3 regions of the Streptomyces sp. NPDC088762 genome follow, and region 1 is predicted to be linked to each of the others. Evidence: riboswitches for the same ligand, from Rfam matches in the RefSeq annotation. Region 1 holds a riboswitch; each other region holds the start of a gene.
The links. A riboswitch is a leader RNA that binds a small molecule or an ion and turns the genes downstream of it on or off. The one in region 1 is predicted to bind thiamine pyrophosphate.
Positions count from the first base shown of each region.

Region 2: linked by a shared signal. The riboswitch ahead of thiC (phosphomethylpyrimidine synthase ThiC) and the one ahead of ACIP5M_RS29710 (thiamine ABC transporter substrate binding subunit) in region 1 are both predicted to bind thiamine pyrophosphate.
Region 3: linked by a shared signal. The riboswitch ahead of thiO (glycine oxidase ThiO) and the one ahead of ACIP5M_RS29710 (thiamine ABC transporter substrate binding subunit) in region 1 are both predicted to bind thiamine pyrophosphate.

Region 1 is NZ_JBIVKT010000017.1:91,634-96,170, reverse strand. It holds gene ACIP5M_RS29720 (phosphatidate cytidylyltransferase) at 1-516, shown strand, start outside; gene rlmN (23S rRNA (adenine(2503)-C(2))-methyltransferase RlmN) at 650-1,765, shown strand; TPP riboswitch at 1,824-1,933, shown strand; gene ACIP5M_RS29710 (thiamine ABC transporter substrate binding subunit) at 2,019-3,116, shown strand; gene ACIP5M_RS29705 (ABC transporter permease) at 3,242-4,537, shown strand, end outside.
Region 2 is NZ_JBIVKT010000001.1:482,709-487,245, forward strand. It holds gene ACIP5M_RS02255 (hypothetical protein) at 1-625, shown strand, start outside; gene thiC (phosphomethylpyrimidine synthase ThiC) at 752-2,539, opposite strand; TPP riboswitch at 2,534-2,677, opposite strand; gene ACIP5M_RS02265 (YibE/F family protein) at 2,753-4,141, shown strand; gene ACIP5M_RS02270 (SsgA family sporulation/cell division regulator) at 4,174-4,537, opposite strand, start outside.
Region 3 is NZ_JBIVKT010000020.1:21,377-25,913, reverse strand. It holds gene thiE (thiamine phosphate synthase) at 1-37, opposite strand, end outside; gene ACIP5M_RS31705 (Rv2175c family DNA-binding protein) at 114-479, opposite strand; gene ACIP5M_RS31700 (NAD(P)/FAD-dependent oxidoreductase) at 559-1,782, opposite strand; TPP riboswitch at 1,863-1,975, shown strand; gene thiO (glycine oxidase ThiO) at 1,973-3,154, shown strand; gene thiS (sulfur carrier protein ThiS) at 3,151-3,369, shown strand; gene ACIP5M_RS31685 (thiazole synthase) at 3,375-4,169, shown strand.

The DNA.
Region 1 (4,537 bases):
GAACCGCCCGAGGACTACCTCAAGGACGTCACGGCCGGTGTCTTCGCGGCGTTCTACGTGCCCTTCCTGGCCACCTTCGTCGCGATGCTGCTCACCGCCGGGGACGGGCCCCAGCGCGTGGTCACCTTCCTCGTCCTGACCGTGGTCAGCGACACCGGGGCGTACGCGGTCGGCTGGCGGTTCGGCAAGACCAAGCTCGCGCCCCGCATCAGCCCCGGGAAGACCCGCGAGGGGCTGTTCGGAGCGGTCGCCTTCGCGATGGGTGCCGGCGCGCTGTGCATGGAGTTCCTGATCGACGACGGCTCGTGGTGGCAGGGCCTGCTGCTGGGGCTGGCGGTCGCGGTCAGCGCCACCCTGGGCGACCTGGGTGAGTCGATGATCAAGCGTGACCTGGGCATCAAGGACATGGGCACCCTGCTCCCCGGACACGGGGGCATCATGGACCGGCTCGACTCGCTGCTGCCGACCGCCCCGGTGGTCTGGCTGCTGCTGGCGGCCTTCGTCGGCACCGGCTGACCCGTTTGGGCCGGGTTATCCTGGAGGGCGCGTCGCGATTGCGTGACGCGCCCTTTCCGTCTTGCGGCCACGCCGCGGACCCGGCCCTGCACGCGCGGGGTGTCCCCCACCTCGTCGCACTGAGGAGTACCGCATGGCCCCCCGTCCCGTTCCGGGTGAGCTCACCTTCGTCGCGCCCCGCGGAGCGAAGAAGCCGCCCCGGCACCTCGCCGACATGACCCCGGCCGAGCGCCGTGAGGCGGTCGCCGCGATCGGCGAGAAGCCGTTCCGGGCCAAGCAGCTCTCGCAGCACTACTTCGCGCGGTACGCGCACGACCCGGCCGAGTGGACCGACATCCCGGCGGGCTCCCGGGAGAAGCTCCAGCAGGAGCTGCTGCCGGAGCTGATGAACGTCGTCCGGCACATCTCGTGCGACGACGACACCACCCGCAAGACCCTGTGGAAGCTGCACGACGGCACGCTCGTCGAGTCCGTGCTGATGCGCTACCCCGACCGGGTCACCATGTGCATCTCCTCGCAGGCAGGCTGCGGCATGAACTGCCCGTTCTGCGCCACCGGCCAGGCGGGCCTCGACCGCAACCTGTCCACCGCCGAGATCGTGCACCAGATCGTCGACGGCATGCGCGCCCTGCGCGACGGCGAGGTCCCCGGCGGCCCGGCCCGCCTGTCGAACATCGTCTTCATGGGCATGGGCGAGCCCCTGGCCAACTACAACCGCGTGGTCGGCGCCATCCGCCGCCTCACGGACCCCGAGCCCGACGGCCTGGGCCTGTCGCAGCGCGGCATCACCGTCTCCACCGTCGGCCTGGTCCCGGCCATGCTGCGCTTCGCCGACGAGGGCTTCAAGTGCCGCCTCGCGGTCTCGCTGCACGCCCCCGACGACGAGCTGCGCGACACCCTCGTCCCCGTGAACACCCGCTGGAACGTCCGCGAGGTGCTCGACGCGGCCTGGGAGTACGCGGAGAAGTCCGGCCGCCGTATCTCCATCGAGTACGCCCTGATCCGCGACATCAACGACCAGGCCTGGCGCGGGGACCTCCTGGGCCGCCTGCTCAAGGGCAAGCGTGTCCACGTCAACCTGATCCCGCTGAACCCGACGCCGGGCTCCAAGTGGACCGCCTCGCGCCCCGAGGACGAGAGGGCCTTCGTGGAGGCCATCGCCCGGCACGGCGTGCCCGTGACCGTACGGGACACGCGCGGCCAGGAGATCGACGGCGCGTGCGGGCAGCTGGCCGCATCGGAACGGTAGGTTCCGGGCCTGACCGTCCACATTCGGCCACGGGGTACCCTGTGGCCGAACCAATTTCATATTCCGACAGGGGAGCGCCACAGCGCTGAGAGTGCGGTAACCGTCATCCGCAGACCCTCTGAACCTCGCCCCGGTCATTCGGGGTAGGAAGTTCGGTCATCACTCAAGCTGTTGCGCCCTGCCCGGCGTCCGCTCCCACAGAGCGCCGGGCAGGGCCGCGTCTTCTCCTGGACATCCCAGGAGGAATTCACCAGTGAGCACCACCAGGAAGATCACGGTCGTCGCGCTCGCGGCCGCGCTCGGCGTCACCACGCTCAGCGCCTGCGGCGGCGACGCCAAGGACAAGCCCTCGGGCGCGTCCGACGCCCCGAAGTCCAAGACCGTCACGCTCGTCTCCCACGACTCCTTCAACGTGACCGAGGCGGTCCTCAAGGAGTTCGAGCAGCAGAGCGGCTACACCGTCAAGGTCCTGAAGTCCGGGGACGCGGGCGCCGCCCTGAACCAGGAGATCCTCACCAAGGGCTCCCCCCGCGGGGACGTCTTCTTCGGCGTCGACAACACCCTCCTCTCGCGCGCCCTCGACAACGGCATCTTCACGCCGTACGAGGCCAAGGGCCTGGCCGGCGTGAAGCCCGAGTACGTGCTCGACAAGGAGCACCGGGTCACCCCGATCGACTCCGGTGACATCTGCGTCAACTACGACAAGGCGTACTTCGCCGACAAGAAGATCGCCCCGCCGCAGACGCTGGACGACCTGGTCAAGCCGGAGTACAAGAACCTGCTGGTCACCGAGAACGCCGCGACCTCCTCGCCCGGCCTCGGCTTCCTGCTCGCCTCCGTCGGCAAGTACGGCGAAGAGGGCTGGAAGGACTACTGGAGCAAGCTCAAGGCCAACGGCGTCGAGGTCGTCGACGGCTGGGAGCAGGCCTACAACGAGCGCTTCTCCGGCTCCGCGGGCGGCAAGAAGGCCAAGGGCGACCGCCCGCTGGTCGTCTCCTACGCCTCCAGCCCGCCGGTCGAGGTGCTCTACGCCGACCCCCAGCCGGCCGAGGCCCCCACGGGCGTCGCCACCGGCACCTGCTTCCGCCAGATCGAGTTCGCCGGTCTGCTGAAGGGCGCGAAGAACGAGGAGGGCGGCAAGGCCCTCGTGGACTTCCTGATCGGCAAGAAGTTCCAGGAAGACATGCCGCTCCAGATGTTCGTGAACCCCGTGACGAAGGACGCCGCCCTGCCGGAGCTGTTCACGAAGCACGGAGTGGTGGTCGAGAAGCCGGAGAGCGTCGCACCGGAGACCATCGCCAAGAACCGTGAGCAGTGGGTCAAGGCATGGACCTCGATCGTCGTGAAGTAGGCGGTACGAAGGAGCCGGGCGCGGCGCCGGGGGGCGCCGCGCCGGGCTCCGGCCCGGGCCCGGGCCCTGGTTCGCGTCCCGTTCTCGGTGAAGGCGGCCGGGCGACCGCCGTGCGGCTCGCGCTGATGGCCGTGCCGCTGGCCTTCTTCGGGCTGTTCTTCGCCTATCCCGTCGCCGCGATCGTCGGGCGCGGGCTCAAGACCGGCGACGGCTGGCAGTTCGGCCGGATCGGCGAGGTCGTCGCCCGCCCCGACATCGCCGGCGTGCTGTGGTTCACCACCTGGCAGGCGGTGGCCTCCACCGCGCTCACGCTGCTGATCGCGCTTCCCGGCGCGTACGTGTTCGCGCGCTTCGAGTTCCCCGGCAAGCAGCTGCTGCGGGCCGTGGTGACCGTGCCCTTCGTGCTGCCGACCGTGGTGGTCGGCACCGCCTTCCTCGCGCTCGTCGGCCGCGGAGGGCTGCTGGACGAGATGTGGGGCGTCCGGCTCGACACCACCGTGTGGGCGATCCTCCTCGCGCACGTCTTCTTCAACTACGCCGTCGTCGTACGGACGGTGGGCGGGCTCTGGGCGCAGCTGGACCCGCGCCAGGAGGAGGCCGCCCGCGTCCTGGGCGCGGGCAGGTTCGCCGCCTGGCGGCGCGTGACGCTGCCCGCGCTGGCCCCGGCGGTGGCCGCCGCCTCGCTGATGGTCTTCCTCTTCACGTTCAGCTCCTTCGGCGTCGTGGTGATCCTCGGCGGTCCCTCGTACTCCACCCTGGAGGTGGAGGTCTACCGGCAGACCGCGCAGCTCCTGGACCTGCCGACGGCCGCCGTCCTGACGATGGTGCAGTTCGCGGCGATCGGACTGATCCTCGGCGTGCACGCCTGGACCGTACGCAAACGGGAGACCGCGCTGCGGCTGGTGGATCCGGGACGGACCGCGCACCGGCCGCGCGGGGCCGCGCAGCGGCTGCTGCTCGCCGCCGTGCTCGTGACGGTGGCGCTCCTCGTCGTGCTGCCGCTGGGTGTGCTGGTGGAGCGGTCCTTCGACGCCCCGGGAGGGTACGGCCTCGGCTTCTACCGGGCCCTGCAGGACGCGGCCGCGGGAGGTGGAACGTTCCTGGTGCCGCCGCTGGAGGCGATCTGGAACTCCCTGCGGTACGCGCTCGCCGCCACCGCGATCGCCCTGGCCATCGGCGGCCTCGCGGCCGCGGCGCTGACCCGGCGCGGCGGCCGCTTCGTACGGGGCTTCGACGCGCTGCTGATGCTCCCGCTCGGCGTCTCCGCCGTGACGGTGGGCTTCGGCTTCCTGATCACCCTGGACGAGCCGCCACTCGACCTGCGGACCTCGTGGATCCTGGTGCCGCTCGCGCAGGCGCTGGTGGGTGTGCCGTTCGTCGTACGGACCATGCTGCCGGTGCTGCGGGCCGTGGACGTACGG
Region 2 (4,537 bases), on a different contig from region 1:
CCGCGAGGAACGGCGCGACGAGGTCCTCTCCACGCCCGGGACCGCGGCGGAGGAAGACGACGACGGCCGGGGCGACGTCCCCGGCGCGGGCGTCAGCGCCGTGGTCGCGGTCCTCGCGCCCGTCCTGGCGGGCACCGCCATGCTGATCTTCCTGCTGGTGGGCTACGTCCTGAAGATGATCGAGCCCGAGCCGGCCTTCGCCGAGACCATGCTGACGGCGGGCTGGCTCTTCGGCGCGCTCACCGCGGTGGCCCTGCTCTGCGCGGTGGTGGGCCTGCTGGTGGCGGCCGTACGCAACAGCGCGACCGAGGTGACGGCGGACGAGGACGCAGACGGGGCGATACCCGACGAGGTCGCGCAGGCCCGGGAGGCCTGGCGGCACGCCCTGCTGGAGCGCGGGATCATGCCGTTCCTGCGGGCCGCCCTGGCCGATCCGAACGCGGGTCCGGGCCTGCCGCCCCCGCGCGGACGCGGGGGCCGGATGCCCAACCTGGGGTACACCGCACCGGATTTCACCAGCCCGGGGTCCCCTTCGGAGGGACCCCGGCCCCGTTCCCGGCCCGGCTACACGCCTCCGGACTTCACCGGTCCGGACTTCGGCAGCCCGGAACACCAGCCGGACTGACGGACCGAGGACGGCGGTCCGCGCTCCGGCCGGCACTCCGGTCCGTGCGCCGCGGGACGTGTGACGTGACGGGTGAACCGTGCGACGTCAGGTGTCCAGGCGTGAGGCGTGAGCCGTCAACGTGCGTCAGTCGGCCAGCGGCAGGTACACGCGGTTGCCCTGGGCGGCGAACTCGGCGGACTTCTCCGCCATGCCCGCCTCGATCTCCTCGGCCTTCAGGTCACCGCCGTGCTCACGGCGGATGTCCTGCGAGATCTTCATCGAGCAGAACTTCGGACCGCACATGGAGCAGAAGTGCGCGGTCTTGGCCGGCTCGGCCGGGAGCGTCTCGTCGTGGAACTCACGGGCCGTGTCCGGGTCGAGGGCCAGGTTGAACTGGTCCTCCCAGCGGAACTCGAACCGCGCGTCCGACAGCGCGTCGTCCCACTCCTGGGCGCCGGGGTGCCCCTTGGCCAGGTCGGCGGCGTGCGCCGCGATCTTGTAGGTGATGACGCCGGTCTTCACGTCGTCCCGGTTGGGCAGGCCCAGGTGCTCCTTGGGCGTGACGTAGCAGAGCATCGCGGTGCCCCACCAGGCGATCATCGCGGCGCCGATGCCCGAGGTGATGTGGTCGTAGGCGGGCGCGACGTCCGTGGTCAGCGGGCCCAGCGTGTAGAACGGCGCCTCCTCGCAGATCTCCTGCTGGAGGTCGATGTTCTCCTTGATCTTGTGCATCGGGACGTGGCCCGGACCCTCGATCATGGTCTGGACGTTGTGGCGCTTGGCGATCGTGTTCAGCTCGCCCAGCGTCTTGAGCTCCGCGAACTGCGCCGCGTCGTTGGCGTCGGCGATGGAACCGGGGCGCAGGCCGTCGCCCAGCGAGTACGTGACGTCGTACGTCGCGAGGATGTCGCAGAGCTCCTCGAAGTTCGTGTAGAGGAAGTTCTCCTTGTGGTGCGCGAGGCACCACGCGGCCATGATCGAGCCGCCGCGGGAGACGATGCCCGTCTTGCGGCGGGCGGTCAGCGGCACGTACGGCAGCAGCACGCCGGCGTGGACCGTCATGTAGTCGACGCCCTGCTCGGCCTGCTCGATGACCGTGTCCTTGTAGATCTCCCAGGTCAGGTCCTCGGCGCGGCCGTCGACCTTCTCCAGCGCCTGGTAGAGCGGGACGGTGCCGATCGGGACGGGGGAGTTGCGCAGCACCCACTCGCGGGTGGTGTGGATGTTGCGGCCGGTCGAGAGGTCCATGACCGTGTCGGCGCCCCACTTGGTCGCCCAGGTCATCTTGTCGACCTCCTCCTCGATGGAGGAGGTGACGGCGGAGTTGCCGATGTTGGCGTTGACCTTCACCAGGAACCGCTTGCCGATGATCATCGGCTCGATCTCGGGGTGGTTCACGTTGGCCGGCAGTACGGCGCGACCTGCGGCGATCTCCTCGCGGACGACCTCCGGGGAGACGTTCTCGCGGATCGCGACGTACTCCATCTCCGGGGTGATCTCGCCCCGGCGGGCGTACGCGAGCTGCGTGACGGCGGCGCCGTCACGGCCCCGGCGGGGCTGGCGGGGGCGGCCCGGGAAGACCGCGTCGAGGTTCTTGAGACCGCCGCGCGGCGAGGTGTGCTTGATGCCGTCGTCCTCGGGGCGCACGGGACGGCCCGCGTACTCCTCGGTGTCGCCGCGGCCGATGATCCAGTTCTCGCGCAGCGGCGCGAGGCCCCGGCGGACGTCGGTCTCGATCTGCGGATCGGTGTACGGCCCGGACGTGTCGTAGAGCGTCACGTCCTTGCCGTTGGTGAGGTGGACCTGGCGGACCGGCACCCGGATGTCGGGGCGGGAGCCCGCCACGTACCCCTTGTGCCAGCCCGGCTGGCGCTCGGTCTGGCCGTCGGCGTTCTGGCTGACGGCAGGCGTGCGTGCGTCCTGAATGGTCATGAGACCTGATCTCCCTACGCCGGCATTACCCGGTAACAGGTTCGGCGGTCGACGCAGCCTCTTCCCGTACGCATTACTTGCGCGTACGGTGATCAGCGCCCTCTCAGCCCGGTGCTCCGAGCTCCCGCGTTGTGCAAAGGTGCCCCCACGCTAGCGTCATTTATGGCGTGCTGAACAGTGGGCCCCCTCATCTCTTGCGATGATCTGCCGGTGATGTCCTCGCCGCAGCCCCCCAACGACCCCCATGTCCCCGGTGAACCCACCGGCCCCACGGGCCACGAGCACGCAGGCCACGGTCACGCCTCCGGCCATTCCCACGGTCACAGCCATGGCCACGGCCCCGCGGCCCCCGTCTCCCAGCACCTGCGCAAGGTCATCGCGGCCGTACTGATCCCCTTCGCCGCCGCCGTGTTCATCGGCATGGCGGTGCTCTGGCCGGGCGGCGCCCCGGCCCACGAGCGCACGGGCGTGGGCTTCGACCGGCAGACGCAGCAGGGCACGGTCACCTCACTGGAGCGTGTCGACTGCAAATCGGTGAACGCCTCACAGGTACCGCCCACCGGCGACACGTCCACCCCCGAGGGCCGCGAGGCCCAGGCCGCACAGACCGGCGAGTGCAAGAAGGCCACCGTCGAGGTGGGCACCGGGCCGGACAAGGGCCGCACGTTCGTGGAGATCGTCCAGCCGGGCGCACCACGGCAGTTGGCGAAGGGTCAGGAGGTGGTGGTCGCGTACGCGCCGGACGCCCCCCGGGACCTCCAGTACTCGGTGATCGACGTGAACCGCAAGTTCCCGATGGCCCTGCTGGCCGGCATCTTCGCGGTCGCGGTCGTCGTCGTCGGCCGGATGCGGGGCCTGTTCGCGCTGATCGCGCTGATCGTCAGCTTCGGCGTACTGACCCTCTTCATCCTCCCGGCCATCCTCCAGGGTTCGAACCCGCTGGTCGTCGCGGTCGTCGGCGCGAGCGCCATCATGCTGATCGCCCTGTACATGTGCCATGGCCTGACCGCACGTACCTCGGTCGCCGTCCTCGGCACGCTCGTCTCGCTGCTGCTGATCGGGCTGCTGGGCTCGCTGTTCATCGACTGGGCGTTCCTCAGCGGCAACACCGACGACAACACCGGACTGATCCACGGGCTCTACCCGGACATCGACATGAGCGGTTTGCTGCTCGCGGGTGTGATCATCGGATCGCTGGGCGTACTCGACGACGTGACGGTCACCCAGACCTCGGCGGTCTGGGAACTTCACCAGGCCGACCCCTCCATGGGGCCTCGGCACCTGTACAGGGCGGCCATCCGGATCGGCCGCGACCACATCGCATCGGTGGTCAACACCCTGGTGCTGGCCTACGCGGGTGCGGCGCTGCCCCTGCTCCTGCTGTTCTCGATCGCGAACAGCAGTATGGGTTCGGTGGCCAACAGCGAGCTGGTGGCGGAGGAGATCGTACGGACGCTCGTGGGCTCGATCGGACTGGTCGCCTCGGTGCCGGTGACGACGGCACTGGCCGCCCTGGTCGTCTCAGCCGACCGGCCGGGATCCCCGGCCGCGGCTCCGGCCTCGGGACCGGTCCGCGGCCGGGGCCGGCGGCGCAAGCGCTGAGCCGGCGCGATGACGCGGTGGTGCCGCGGTGCTCAGCCCGCGTTCCGCTCGTTCTGCTGCGAGTCGGCCAGGATCTTGCCGAGCGCGTCGTCGAGGTTCCCCTCGAAGTCACCCAGGTTGCGCTCCTGACCGAGCGGAACGAGCCGGTCGGTCCGGTCGAGGAACGCGACGAGCGGCGCCGCGCCGGCGCGGAACAGGGCCCGGTCGCCACCGACCTGGAGACGGATGTGGACATCGGACAGCTCCTCGGGATCGGTGGGCGCGATGTGCACATCACCATCACCGCACGGCTTGTTGATGCCGTCGAGGAGGAGTTCCCGGCCGAACGCCCAGGTCACGGGCGCGTCTCCGGGAAGGTGGAAGGTAAGGCGGACTGCGTAGGGGTCACGAGCGTCG
Region 3 (4,537 bases), on a different contig from region 1:
TGCACAGGTAGAGCCGGGCGTCGGACAGCTGCTGCATGGGTGTTCCCCCCGTGGTGGAGGCGGTGTACGGGCCCGCGGGCCCGTACACCGCGGTGGAGCGGATGCGGATCAGGTCACAGGGCGAGCGCCTGGGCGCGGCGCTTGACCTCCGTGCCGCGATTCTCGCTCAGGGCCTGCGCGGGCGTGCCGGGCAGGGTCGGGTCGGCCGTGAAGAGCCACTCCAGGATCTCCTCGTCGGAGAAGCCGTCGTCGCGCAGCACGGTCAGCAGACCGACGAGGCCCTTGACGACCTTGTCGCCGTCGATGAAGGGAGCGGGCACCTGGAGGGAACGGTTCTCGCCCCGGCGTACGGCGATCAGCTGCCCTTCCTTGACCATCTGGCGGACCCGGGTCACCTCGACGCCGAGCATCTCCGCGATGTCGGGGAGGTACAGCCAGGAGGGGACGAGGGCATCGATCTTTGCGTCAATCTCGGTCACGGACACAAGCCTGCCATCTCGGACCGGCCCCCGGTACCGGAGCGGCCCCGTACGGGTCGCTCCGGCCGCTCCGGCGCGCCTAGGCGGTGGCCGACTTCAGGGCCACCGCCGGGTCGGCGACCTTGGCGGGGTCCACCGGTTCGCCCGTCTCGATGAGCCTGCGGCCCTGCGCCACGTCGCGGGGGCGGCCCACGGCCAGGACGGCGACCAGGGCGCCGTCGCGCAGCCAGCACACCGACCAGGTGCGCTCGGCGGCCGGGTTGCCGCGCCAGATCGTGGTGTCGGCCCCGCCGTGGTGGCCGGCGTACTGCACGAAGCGGCCGAACTGCTCCGACCAGAAGTACGGCACCGGGTCGTAGGCCTTGGCCGGCTCGCCGGACAGGATGTTCGCGGCGACCGTGCGCGGACCCTGGAGCGCGTTGTCCCAGTGGTGCACGAGCAGCCGCTTCCCGTACCGGCCGGAGGGGAAGGAGGCGCAGTCGCCGACCGCGTACACCCCCGGCAGCGAGGTGCGCAGGTACTCGTCGGCGACGACCGCGCCGTCGGGGCCCAGCTCCACCCCGGTGCCGGCCAGCCAGCCGGTGGCGGGGCGGGCGCCGATGCCGACGACCACGGCGCCGGCCGGCAGGGTGCGCCCGTCGGCCAGCAGGACCCGGCCCTCCTCGATTCCGGCGACCTTGGCGCCGGTGATCAGCTCGGCGCCGGTCTCGGCGTACCAGCTCGCCATGGGCTCGGCGACCTCCGCGGGCAGCGCGCCGGCGAGGACCCGGTCCGCGGCCTCGACGACGGTCACCTCGCAGCCCGCCTCGCGGGCCGCGGTGGCGAACTCCGCGCCGATCCAGCCCGCCCCGACGACCACCGTCGAGGGGGCCTGTTCCAGCACCGGGCGCAGCCGCGCCGCGTCGTCGAGGGTGCGCAGGAGGTGGACGCCCGGGACGCCGCCGGTGCCGGGCAGGGTCAGCGGTTCGGCGCCGGTGGCCAGCACGAGGATCCCGTACGGGACCGGGCCCGCCTCGGTGTCCAGCTCCTGGTCGGCGGCGCGCAGTCCGGTGACCTCCGTACCGAGTCTGAGCTCGATGCCGAGGCCTTCGAAGTCCACGTCGAACGCCGAGTCCTCGGCCTTTCCGAGCAGCACCGCCTTGGACAGCGGGGGCCGGTCGTAGGGCTGGTGGGGCTCGGCTCCCAGCAGGGTCACCGGACCGGTGAAGCCCTGCTCGCGCAGGGCGACCGCGGTCTGCACGCCGGCCATTCCGGCGCCGACGATCACCACGCCGCTGTCTGTCTTTTCCGTCTGCATGATCATCCGCACACCCTAATCATCTGACGCTCCGTCAGGAAGAGGTGCCCCTTACCCACCGTCCGCGGCAGGGTTAGTCTGGCCACCGTACCTATCGCGGGAGTCCGGGCGCACCGGGCTGAGAGGGAGGCTGGCCGGCCTCCGACCGTACGAACCTGATCCGGGTCATGCCGGCGAAGGGAGGGGCTGGACGCCCATGCACTCATCTCGGAAGGGATCCGGAACGGGATCCGACGTCCTCGTCATCGGGGGCGGCATCATCGGCCTGGTCACGGCCTGGCGGGCGGCCCGGCGCGGCCTGCGCACCATCCTCGCCGACCCGGCGCCCGGCGGCGGGGCCGCCCAGGTCGCGGCGGGCATGCTGGCCGCCGTCACCGAACTCCACTACGGCGAGGAGACCCTGCTGGGCCTCAACCTCGCCTCCGCCGCCCGCTACCCCGAGTTCGCCGCCGAGCTCGCCGACGCGAGCGGCGGCATGGACATCGGCTACCGCGCCTGCGGCACCCTCGCCGTCGCCCTCGACGCCGACGACCGGCTCCACCTGCGCGAGCTGCACGCCCTCCAGCGCCGCTGCGGCCTGGAGTCCGAGTGGCTCACCGGCCGCGAGTGCCGCCGCCTGGAGCCGATGCTGGCCCCGGGCGTACGCGGCGGGCTGCGCGTGGACGGCGACCACCAGGTCGACCCCCGCCGGCTCGCCGCCGCCCTGCTGGCCGCCTGCGAGGGCGCCGGGGTGAGCATCCACCGGGCCGCCGCGCAGAAGCTGCTGGTCACCGCGGACCGGGCGGCCGGGGCGGTCCTCGGCGACGGTACGGAGCTGCGCGCGGACCAGGTGGTCCTGGCCGCGGGCTCCCTCAGCGGCCGGCTGACGGGCGTACCGCCGGAGGTCGTGGCCCCCGTACGGCCGGTGAAGGGCCAGGTCCTGCGCCTGTCCGTACCGGCGGCGTACGCGCCGTTCCTGTCGCGGACGGTACGGGCGGTCGTGCGCGGCAGCCACGTCTACCTGGTGCCGCGCGAGAACGGCGAACTCGTCATCGGCGCCACCAGCGAGGAACTGGGCTGGGACACCACCGTCACGGCGGGCGGGGTCTACGAACTCCTGCGCGACGCCCACGAGCTGGTGCCCGGCATCACCGAACTCCCCCTCACCGAAACCCGGGCGGGACTGCGGCCAGGCTCCCCCGACAACGCCCCGCTGCTGGGCCCCACCGACCTGCCGGGCCTGCACCTGGCCACCGGGCACTACCGCAACGGGGTCCTGCTGACCCCGCTCACCGGCGATGTGATGGCCGAGCTGCTGACCACCGGCGAACTGCCGGACGTCGCCCGCCCCTTCACGCCGCGCCGCTTCTCCGCCGCACGACAGGAGTCGTACGCATGACCCTCCCCGTCTCCTTCTCCGTCTCCGTCAACGGCGAGCCGCGCGAGGTCGCGCCCGGCACCACGCTCGACGCGGTGGTCGCCACCCTGACCACGGCGCCCTCCGGCGTGGCCGCGGCGCTCAACGAGACCGTCGTCCCGCGCGGGCAGTGGCCGGCCACCCCGGTGGGCGAGGGCGACCGGGTCGAGGTCCTCACCGCGGTCCAGGGAGGCTGAGCGACATGGCCGACGACCTCTTCACCCTCGGCGACCGGACCTTCTCCTCCCGCCTGATCATGGGTACCGGCGGGGCCCCGAGCCTGGACGTCCTGGAACGGGCCCTCGTCACCTCCGGCACCGAACTCACCACCGTGGCGATGCGCCGGCTGGACCCCACGGTCCAGGGCTCGGTCCTGTCCGTACTGTCGAAGCTGGACATCGCGGTGCTGCCGAACACGGCGGGCTGCTTCACCGCGGGCGAGGCCGTGCTCACGGCCCGGCTGGCCCGCGAGGCGCTGGGCACCGACTGGATCAAGCTGGAGGTGGTCGCGGACGAGCGGACCCTCCTGCCCGACGGCGTCGAGCTGCTGGACGCCGCCGAAATCCTGGTCGACGAGGGCTTCACCGTGCTCCCGTACACGAACGACGACCCGGTGCTCGCGCGCAAGCTGGAAGACGTCGGGTGCGCGGCGATCATGCCGCTGGGCTCCCCGATCGGCTCCGGCATGGGCATCCGCAACCCGCACAACTTCGAGCTGATCGTGGAACGGGCCGGGGTCCCGGTGATCCTGGACGCCGGGGCCGGCACGGCCTCGGACGCCGCCCTGGCCATGGAGCTGGGCTGCGCGGCGGTGATGCTGGCCTCGGCGGTGACCCGCGCACAGGAACCGGTCCTGATGGCGGCGGCGATGCGGGACGCCGTGTCGGCGGGCCGCCTGGCCCACCGGGCGGGCCGCATCCCCCAGCGCCGCTTCGCCGAGGCGTCGTCCCCGACGGAGGGGCGCGCTGCTTTGGATCCGGAGCGGCCGGCGTTCTGAGTACGGGTTCACGCGCGGGCGGGACTTCCACCCCCTCGCGCCCCGCGCCGACGCGGCGGCTGCCCACCCGCCCCTCTCGGCGGCGGAGCCGGGCCCGGTGGGTGGGTGGGCGGGGCCGGGGGCCGTCGGCATCCCGCGGGGGTGGGCCGGCCCTGCGGGTCGGGGGCTTCGGGGTTCGGTAGCCGATGAATCGGAAGCCGTGAGGGTTTGGGAGTTTCCCGTCAGTCCCATCGTCCTTCCGCGTCGGGCCGGCCTGTCAAGGGCGCTCCCTGCGGTCGCGTCGCTTCGCGATCGCCTACGGCGACCCTTGACAGACCGTCCCGCCACGGAAAAACGAAGACTGCCGGGAAACCCCCAAAAGAACGGGC